Regions from separate parts of the Streptomyces sp. NPDC001515 genome, predicted to be linked through region 3. Evidence: riboswitches for the same ligand, from Rfam matches in the RefSeq annotation. Region 3 holds a riboswitch; each other region holds the start of a gene.

Region 1 (3,198 bases), on a different contig from region 3:
CTGGGCGGCGCCCCGGTCCGGGACGCAACGGCCGTCCTCCGTGCGGTACTTCCACTGGGCGCCCTTGCTGACCAGCTCCTTGACCGCGCCGAGGAAGCGCTCGATGTGCTCGTCGGGCGTACCGGCGCCGAAGCTCACCCGGATGGCGTTCAGGGACCTCTCGCCGGGGGCGGCCTCCGGCGCTCCGCACTCCCCGACCTCGCGCGGGTCGCTGCCGAGCAGGGTGCGCACCAGCGGGTGGGCGCAGAAGAGGCCGTCGCGCACCCCGATGCCGTACTCCGCGGAGAGCGCGGCGGCGAAGTGGGAGCTGTTCCAGCCCTCCACGACGAAGGAGATCACGCCGACCCGGGGGGCGTCGTCGCCGAAGAGGGAGAGGACCTTGACCTCGGGGACCTCGGCCAGTCCGGCGCGGACGGCGGCGACCAGGTGCTGCTCACGGGCGACCAGGGAGTCGAAGCCGGCCTCGGTGAGCGCCTTGCAGGCGGAGGCGATCGCGTAGACGCCGATGACGTTGGGCGAGCCGGCCTCGTGGCGGGCGGCCGTGGTGTGCCACGCGACGTCCACTCCCCCGTCGGCGCGGCGGGCGACCGTGCGGGAGGCGCCGCCGCCGGCCAGGTAGGGCTCGGCGTCGCGCAGCCAGTCGGCGCGGCCGGCCAGGACGCCGGAGCCGAAGGGCGCGTAGAGCTTGTGTCCGGAGAAGGCGACCCAGTCGACGTCCAGTTCGCCGATGTCGACCGGGTGGTGCGGGGCCAGCTGGGCGGCGTCGAGCACGATCCGGGCGCCGTGGGCGTGCGCGGCGGCGGCCAGTTCCCTGACCGGCCACAGCTCGCCGGTCACATTGGAGGCACCGGTGACGCAGACCAGCGCCGGACCGTACGGGTCGCGGTCCGCGAGCGCCCGCTCCAGCGTGGCGACGGCCTGGGCCGGGGTGCGCGGGGCGTTGAGGTAGGTCACCCGGGCGTCGCGCCAGGGCAGCAGCGAGGCGTGGTGCTCGGTCTCGAAGACGAAGACCTGGCAGTCGGCGGGCAGGACCGCGGCCAGCAGGTTGAGCGAGTCGGTGGTGGACCGGGTGAAGATCACCTGGTCCTCGGCGCGGCAGCCGAGGAACTCCGCGACGGTGTCGCGGCTGGACTCGAAGAGGTCGGTGGAGAGCTGCGAGAGGTAGCCGGCGCCGCGGTGGACGCTGCCGTAGTACGGGGCGTAGGCGGCCACGTCGTCCCAGACCCGCTGGAGGGCCGGCGCGCTGGCGGCGTAGTCCAGCGCGGCGTAGGTGACCTCGCCGCCGGTGACCAGCGGGACGGTGACGTCCTTGCCCAGAACGGGCAGCGGGGCACAAACCGAACGGTCGGAGGCAGCGGTGACGACAGACATGGCGAACTCCCGTAAGAGGCAGGCGAGATCCACGTGCCGGCGGGTACGCGGCAGCACGGGGAGAAGAGAGAAAGAGGGTGTGCGGAGAAGGGCGTGGGCCGAACGGGCCCGCAACGCCCTATCGCATTCGCGTGCTCACAAGAGGCTCCCTGAGGACCAGGACCCCACGGGTGGACATCTCACGATGTCGAGGGGTCCGCGCTTGCCGTAAGCCTCGCTGCCTACGGCCTGGTCTTCACCCGGGGCACCCCGCCACGGACGGAGGGTTGCCGGACAGCGGGCCGGGGCCGTAGTCGCTGTCACTCATGACCTGACCAGCATCTTGCCATACGCCGGGGAACGCGCAAGGCGCGGTCCAGGATCTGGACCGCGCCCCGTGGTGTTTCCTGGCGGGATCAGGCGTTGCTGGCGACGACCCAGCGCTCCAGCGCCCGGCCGGCCGCGCCCGAGTCGATGGACTCGGCGGCCTTCGCCATCCCGTCGGCCAGCCGCTCGGTCAGCGGCGCGTCGGAGGGCTCCAGGGCGGCCAGCGCCGCCGCCGAGTTCAGCAGGACGGCGTCCCGCACCGGACCGGTCTCACCGGCCAGCAGCCGGCGGGCGACATCCGCGTTGTACGAGGCGTCCGCGCCGCGCAGCGCCTCCACCGGCACCAGGTCGAGGCCGACGTCGCGCGGGTCGAAGACCTCCTCGCGCACCTCGCCGTCGCGGGCGATCCAGACGCGGGAGGTCGCGGTCGTGGTCAGCTCGTCCAGGCCGTCGTCGCCGCGGAAGACCAGCGAGGAGTTGCCCCGCTCGGCGAGGACGCCCGCCACGATGGGCGCCATCCGCAGATCGGCGACGCCGATGGCCTGGGAGCGCACCTTCGCCGGGTTGGTCAGCGGGCCCAGGATGTTGAACGTGGTCGGGGCACCCAGCTCACCGCGCGCCTTGGCGGCGTGCCGCAGCGAGGGGTGGAACTTGACGGCGAAGCAGAAGGTGATGCCCGCCTCCTCGGCCACCTCGGCCACTCGCTGCGCGGACAGCTCCAGATTGACGCCCAGCTTGCCCAGGACGTCGGAGGAACCGCTCGCCGAGGAGGCGGCCCGGTTGCCGTGCTTGACGACCTTGGCCCCGGTGCCGGCCACCACGATCGCGGACATGGTGGAGATGTTGACCGTCTTGGCCATGTCCCCGCCGGTGCCGACGATGTCGACGGTGGGTCCGGGCACCTCGATGGTGACGGCGTGCTCGTACATCGCGCGCACCAGGCCGGAGACCTCCGAGACGGTCTCGCCCTTGGCCCGCAGCGCGACCGCGAATCCGGCGATCTGCACATCGGTCGCCTCGCCGCTCATGATGCGGTTCATGGCCCAGGCGGTGTCGTCCGCGCTCAGGTCCTGTCCGCGCAGCAGGGGGGTCAGCACGCCCGGCCAGGAACGGGCCGCCACGCTGTCGCCGCCGTCCGGGGTCACAACGTTCATGGTCCGCTCCTGGGGGTCCATTGCCGAAAAAGGGGATGGGGTCACCCTATCGAGAGCCGCGGACAGCGAAGAGCCCCGTCCAGCGAATGGACGGGGCTCCCGCTGTGGCGATCAGGTCAGGTGATCAGTGGTGGCCGTGGCCGCTGGTGATCTCCTTGTACTCCTCGGCGGTGGGCTTGGCGATCTGGTTGTCCTCGCCGTAGTAGCCCTTGCTGAGCTTGGCCCGCAGCTTCTGCACCGCAGACACCTTGCGCGCGACACCGTTCTCGTCGACCAGGGGGCCGATCTCGACCGGCTTGTACTGCTCGTGCGCGGTGAGCGTGTGCAGCTGGGCCGGCGAGAGCGGCTCGTGGACCTCGACGAACTC
Region 2 (3,198 bases), on a different contig from region 3:
AACTGCCCTCTGCAACAGGTCAATCGGACGAGAATTCTGAGCGGCCCCGACCGCCCGAATAGGGGGAATTCACGAGAATCCTGGGCAAGTCGGGCCAGGCAAAGGCGACTTATGGCGCAAGGTGCTCGGACACTTTGGCTGCATCTTGTCGTGGCCGGGCGCATTCTCATATGCGGGCGGCACGGGCAGCGGAGGGGACTTCCCACACTCTACCGCGCTCAACCATGCAGAATTGCCCCCTCCGCTTCTCTCGCGGAGGGGGCAATACCGGTGACGCGGTGGAGTCGGGGCCGGACCGCGGCCCCGGGCTCAGCAGCCGCCGGCGACGGCCGGGATGATCGAGATGCCGGCGCCGTCCGGGGTGGCCGTGTCCAGGCCGCCCTCGAAGCGGACGTCGTCGTCGTTGACGTACACGTTGACGAAGCGGCGCAGCTTGCCCTGGTCGTCCAGGACGCGGGCGGCGATGCCCGGGTGGTTCTTCTCCAGGGATGCGATGACCTCGGAGAGGACGGCGCCCTCGGCGGGGACCTCGGCCTGGCCGCCGGTGTAGGTGCGGAGGATGGTGGGGATGCGGACCTTGACGCTCATGGTGTGCCCTTCCTGAAGTCTCGGGTGGTCGAAAGCTACTCAGTTACCGGCGAGTCCGGCGGCGCGGAACGCGTCGAGGTTCGGCCGGATCGTAGCCGTCGCCTGCGAGGTGTCGGCCACCGCGTCCAGCGTCTTGAGGCCGTCTCCGGTGTTCAGGACGACGGTGGTGAGCGCCGGGTCCAGCAGGCCGTCCTCGATGAGCTTCTTCGTCACGCCGACGGTCACGCCGCCCGCGGTCTCGGCGAAGATGCCCTCGGTACGGGCCAGCAGCTTGATCGCGTCGACGATCTGCTCGTCGTTCACGTCCTCCACCGCTCCGCCGGTGCGGCGGGCGATGTCCAGGACGTACGGGCCGTCGGCCGGGTTGCCGATCGCGAGGGACTTGGCGATCGTGTTCGGCTTCTGCGGGCGGACCACGTCGTGACCGGCCTTGAAGGCGGCGGAGACCGGGGAGCAGCCCTCGGCCTGGGCGCCGAAGATCTTGTAGGGCTTGTCCTCGACCAGGCCGAGCTTGATCAGCTCGCGCAGCCCCTTGTCGATCTTGGTGAGCTGGGAGCCGGACGCGATCGGGATGACGATCTGGTCGGGCAGCCGCCAGCCGAGCTGCTCGCAGATCTCGTACGCCAGGGTCTTGGAGCCCTCGCCGTAGTACGGGCGCAGGTTGACGTTGACGAAGCCCCAGCCCTCGCCCAGCGGGTCGCCGATGAGCTCGGAGCAGAAGCGGTTGACGTCGTCGTAGTTGCCCTCGATGCCGACCAGCTCGCCGCCGTACACCGCGGCCATGACGACCTTGCCCTGCTCCAGGTCGTGCGGGATGAAGACGCAGGAGCGCAGGCCGGCGCGGGCGGCGGCGGCGCCGACGGCGCCGGCCAGGTTGCCGGTGGAGGAGCAGGACAGGGTGGTGAATCCGAAGGCGCGGGCGGCCTCGACGGCGATCGCGACGACGCGGTCCTTGAAGGAGTGCGTCGGGTTGCCGGAGTCGTCCTTGACGTACAGGCCGCCGGTGACGCCCAGTTCGCGGGCGAGGTTGTCGGCCTTGACCAGCTTGGTGAAGCCGGGGTTGAGGTTGGGCTTCTCGGCGACGTCGGCGGGGACCGGCAGCAGCGGCGCGTAACGCCAGATGTTGTCCGGACCGGCCTCGATGCGCTTCTTCAGCTCCTCGGGAGAGCCGCTCGGGAGGTCGTACGCCACTTCGAGCGGCCCGAAACACGACGCGCAGGCGAAGATCGGGCCGAGGGCGAATCGCTCGCCGCATTCGCGGCAGGAAAGCGCGGCGGCGGGTCCCAGGTCGGGGGAGGAATCGGTGTGAACTGCGACAGTCTCAACAGCCATGATGGCGAGGCCCTTTCTCCTCATCTTCCTCATGGCGCGTTTCGCCACGAGACGGAATTGGCACCTTCCCCACCGAACCTCGCGGTCGGCAGGAGGGTTGCCGGGACTTCAACGGGCCGTTCCCTCTGTCCCTCTGGATGAGCGCTGTGGCACCGGATCATGGGCGCGCCATGGATCCGGGCGTTTATCGGCGGACGGACCCCGGCATGCGATGGCCATCTGCGTTGTTCAAGACTGTAACCGAAGCACCGGAGGGTTGAGATAGTCGTCCGGTCCGCGAGATGGATCACATACAGGGAGTGCCGACCGTGCTGGAAGAGGTCGAACGCTGGCTGACCAGGCGTTCCTGGTCGGCCGCCGACCGTCCGCTGGACCGTCTGCTGGCCGCCAGGGCCGGCCTGGGGGCCGGGGACCCGCACGGCGGCAGCGTGAGCGTGGTGCTGCCGGCGCTGAACGAGGCGGAGACCGTCGGCGACATCGTCGCGACGGTCCGGCGCGAGCTGATGGAGAAGGTCGAGCTGGTCGACGAGCTGGTGGTGATCGACTCCGGTTCGACGGACGACACCGCCGAGGTGGCCCGCCGGGCGGGCGCCCGGGTGATCCACCGGGACGCGATCCTGCCCCGGCTGCCCGCCGTCCCCGGCAAGGGCGAGGTGCTGTGGCGGTCACTCCTGGTGACCGGCGGGGACATCGTCTGCTTCGTGGACGCGGACCTGAGGGAGTTCTCCGCGGACTTCGTCTCGGGCATCGTGGGACCGCTGCTGACCGACCCCTCGGTGCAGTTCGTCAAGGCGATGTACGACCGCCCGTTCGGCGGCACCGCGAGCCAGGGCGGCCGGGTCACCGAGATGGTGGCGCGCCCGCTGCTCAATCTGCACTGGCCGCAGCTGGCCGGCTTCGTCCAGCCGCTGGGCGGCGAGTACGCGGTGCGCCGCTCGCTGCTGGAGCGGCTGCCGTTCCCGGTCGGTTACGGAGTGGAGCTGGGCCTGCTGGTCGACGCCCTGCACACCGTGGGCCTGGACGCCCTCGCGCAGGTGGACGTCGGGGTCCGCCGCCACCGCCACCAGGACGGCCAGGCGCTCGGCCGGATGGCGGCCGCGATCTACCGCACCGCGCAGCTGCGGCTCTCCCGGGGCCATCTGGTCCGCCCCCATCTGACCCAGTTCGAACGCGGCGAGCACGGCTTCGTCCCGCACACCTACCCGGTGGACACCGAGGAGCGTCCGCCGATGCGCGAGATCGAGGAGTACGTTTCAGGCCGCGCGGCCTGACATCGCA
Region 3 (3,198 bases):
GGGCGGGTGCTGGCACGCTACGTCCCCGAGGGGCTGGACCTGCGGGGCGCCGGCTACCCGGTGGTGGAGGCGCTGCCGGGCGTGCTGCTGCACCGCAAGACCAACCGGGGCTTCGAGGGGCTGGCGCTGCTGCCCGGCGGCGATCTGGTGATGGCCGTCCAGAGCCCGCTCTCGCTCCCCGACCAGGACGCCGGCGAGTCCTCGCGCAACATCCGGCTGCTGCGCTTCTCGACGAAGAAGAAGGCCGTCACCGCCGAATACGCCTACCGCTTCGACCCGGTGGGCGTCGTGGACCCGGGCGAGGACGACACCTCCGAGCTGAAGGTCTCCTCCGTCGTGGCGATCGGCCGGGACACCCTGCTCGTCGAGGAGCGCACCGACCGCACGGCGCGGCTGCACCGCGTGACGCTGCCGCGCGGTGCCGGGATCCTGGGATCGCGCTGGGACGCCCCGGCGGCCTCCCCGTCGTACGAGGAGTTGGCGGACCCGGCGGCCTCCGGCGTCCCGGTGCTCCGCAAGAGCCTCGTCGTCGATCTGGGGACGGTGCCGGGCGTGCCCGGGAAGATCGAGGGCGTGGCGGTGACGGGGCGGAGCACCCTGGCGCTCATCAACGACAACGACTTCGGGACGACGGACGGGGCCGGCGCCTTCGACGCGCGGGGGCGGCTGGTCGACTCCGGGATCAGGACGACCGTGACGACGGTCGAACTGCCGCGCCCGCTCGCGCACTGACGCCCGCTCGCCTTCCCCGGGCCGCCCGGCTCCCCGCCCGGCGGCCCGGTCGCGTCCGCACGCCCCCGTTCCCGCGCCGCGCCGTCTTCCGCCGCCCGCGCCGCGCCCGTACGGTGGGCGCGCACACCGCCCCGGCCGGACATCGAACACACGATTCCGATCAACGGACGTGCGTGCGAAGCGTGTTCCTCCGTCCCCCCACAGCCAGGAGTACACACATGGACCGCAGAAGGATCATCCAGGGCACCGCGGCGACCGTCGCCGCGGCGCTGCTTCCCGCATCCGTCCGGGCCAGCGCGGCCCAGGCCGGCGACACCGACTACCCGACGGCCCACTGGGCCCCCGCGTCGGCCTCCAACTACACGGTCTCCTCGCGCCCCTCGGCGTACCCCGTCCAGTACGTGATCATCCACGTCACCCAGGAGACGTTCTCCGACACCGTGGCCATCTTCCAGAACCCGGCGAAGCAGGTGTCCGCGCACTATGTGGTGCGGTCCTCGGACGGCTACATCGACCAGTGCGTCCGCGAGAAGGACATCGCCTGGCACGCGGGGAACTGGGACTACAACACCCGCAGTATCGGCATCGAGCACGAGGGGTACGTGGACCGGCCCGCGTACTTCACGAACGCCCTGTACGAGAAGTCGGCCCTGCTGACCGCCTCGATCTGCGACCGCTACGGCATCCCCAAGGACCGGGCGCACATCCTGGCCCACTCCCAGGTGCCGGGTTCCGACCACACGGACCCGGGCACCCACTGGGACTGGGTGCGCTACATCCGGCTGGTCAACCTGCTGAGCGCGGGCTGACCCCGACGGTCGAACCTCCGAACGCCCTTGACCCGCAGGGCGGCTGACCACCAGTCGAGACAGCGGCGACCGTGTCCTTGACGGCGCCACCGGGCGGGCCGAGACTGACGGGGACGGTCACGACTGTCAGCGCCGCGCGCACGGGTTCCCGTCCGCGCGGTCATCGGCCCCGGCCCGCTGACGGGCAACCCTTCGGCCGCGATGGGGTGCTCCGGGTGACGACCGGGTCCTGTCGGCGCGACAGGACAAGCGCGGCCCCGCCTCCCGCGGGCCCCGACGGCAGGACCGGTGGGAATTGCCCAGGATCGGATTGACGAGGCGCCTGCACATCGATCTGCTGCGCGTCGCCAGCGCCTCGTAGGCGTCCGCGCCCCGGGGTCCGCCCGGCCCGCCGTCGTCCCGGCCGGCCGGACCGCCGCCGATCCGCCCCGCGCCGGCCGGCCCGCTCCGTGAGCGGACGGCCACCGGCCGGCCCTGTGCGCCCCGTGCACCCTCACGCGGGCGCGGTCGTCCTTTTCCCGTCCCGCCGCCCACGACGCGGCGGCGGCTCCGTCGTCCTCCGGACATCCCCCAGGAGAGTCATGCCCGAAACAGTCTCGCGCGGCCGCGGTACGACCGGAACGTCCCCGCGCACCCCCGCCCCCGCCCTCTCCCCCGCCCGCGCGGCGGGACTGCGACCCCCGTCGGGCATCGCGTCGCCGCGCTTCCTCAGCCGGATCGGCGTCGGTCTCGCGGGCGGCTTCTATCCCGCGCCGCACCGCTACGAACTCTTCCTGTCCGCCGGCTGTCCGCGCTCGCTGCGGGTCTCGATCACCCTGGACCTGCTCGGCCCGGGGCAGGGCGTCACCACCACCCTGCTGACGCACCCGGCCGCCTCACCGGAGGGCTTCGCCGCGCTGCGCGGCGCGTACGAGGCGACGGTGCACCACTACGACGGCCCGCTGACCGTCCCCGCGCTGCGCGACCGCTGGAGCGGACGCATCGTCAGCAACCACACCCCCGACATCCTGCGCGACCTCGCCGGGCCGCTCACCGGCCACGGCCCGGACCGCCCCGCCGCGCTCACCCCGCCCGCCCTGGTCCCCGACATCGAGGCGCTCCGCGAACTGCTGGAGCACGGCCTCGACGAGCCCGGCGGACGGGACGCGGTGCTCAACGCACTGGAGCGCCGGCTCCCGCTGCGGTCGTACGCGCTGGGCGACGGACTCACGGCCGCCGACGTCGACCTCTGGACGGCCCTCGTCCGGCCGGGCGTCTCCGGCGCGCTGGGGGCGCACCCCCGGCTCCGGGCGTACGTCCGCCGGCTCGGCGGGCATCCGGCGTTCCGGCGGGCGTACGGGACGCCGCTCACCGCCGCCTGAACGGGGCGTCAGCCCGCCTCGGCCGCCGAGGGGTAGCGGACGAAGAGGACGCCCTCCACCGCGCCGTCGGGCGCGCCGTAGACATGCGGCACGTCGGCCCGCCACCGCGCGCTCGCACCGGGACCGACGGTGCGGGTGGCGTCCGGCGGGCCGACGACGGCGGTACCGCTCAGGACCATCAGGCTCTCCCGGGTCCCGGGGACATGGGCGCGGGACTCCTGGACCGCGCCCGAGCGGATGCTGACGCGGAAGACGTCGGTGACGGCCGATCCGTCCTCGTCCTCGTAGCGCTCCAG

What was found. A riboswitch is a leader RNA that binds a small molecule or an ion and turns the genes downstream of it on or off. The one in region 3 is predicted to bind S-adenosylmethionine.
Region 1: linked by a shared signal. The riboswitch ahead of ACWCXC_RS04365 (aminotransferase class V-fold PLP-dependent enzyme) and the one ahead of ACWCXC_RS33625 (putative leader peptide) in region 3 are both predicted to bind S-adenosylmethionine.
Region 2: linked by a shared signal. The riboswitch ahead of thrC (threonine synthase) and the one ahead of ACWCXC_RS33625 (putative leader peptide) in region 3 are both predicted to bind S-adenosylmethionine.

Annotation. Positions count from the first base shown of each region.
Region 1 is NZ_JBSFHN010000002.1:167,747-170,944, reverse strand. It holds gene ACWCXC_RS04365 (aminotransferase class V-fold PLP-dependent enzyme) at 1-1,371, opposite strand, end outside; SAM riboswitch class IV at 1,565-1,682, opposite strand; gene trpD (anthranilate phosphoribosyltransferase) at 1,767-2,831, opposite strand; gene qcrB (cytochrome bc1 complex cytochrome b subunit) at 2,956-3,198, opposite strand, start outside.
Region 2 is NZ_JBSFHN010000001.1:16,510-19,707, reverse strand. It holds gene ACWCXC_RS00080 (MoaD/ThiS family protein) at 310-588, opposite strand; gene thrC (threonine synthase) at 628-1,920, opposite strand; SAM riboswitch class I at 1,938-2,064, opposite strand; gene ACWCXC_RS00070 (glucosyl-3-phosphoglycerate synthase) at 2,229-3,191, shown strand.
Region 3 is NZ_JBSFHN010000046.1:7,493-10,690, reverse strand. It holds gene ACWCXC_RS33635 (esterase-like activity of phytase family protein) at 1-732, shown strand, start outside; gene ACWCXC_RS33630 (N-acetylmuramoyl-L-alanine amidase) at 951-1,541, shown strand; SAM riboswitch class IV at 1,657-1,799, shown strand; gene ACWCXC_RS33625 (putative leader peptide) at 1,837-1,902, shown strand; gene ACWCXC_RS33620 (glutathione S-transferase C-terminal domain-containing protein) at 2,123-2,902, shown strand; gene ACWCXC_RS33615 (helix-turn-helix domain-containing protein) at 2,911-3,198, opposite strand, start outside.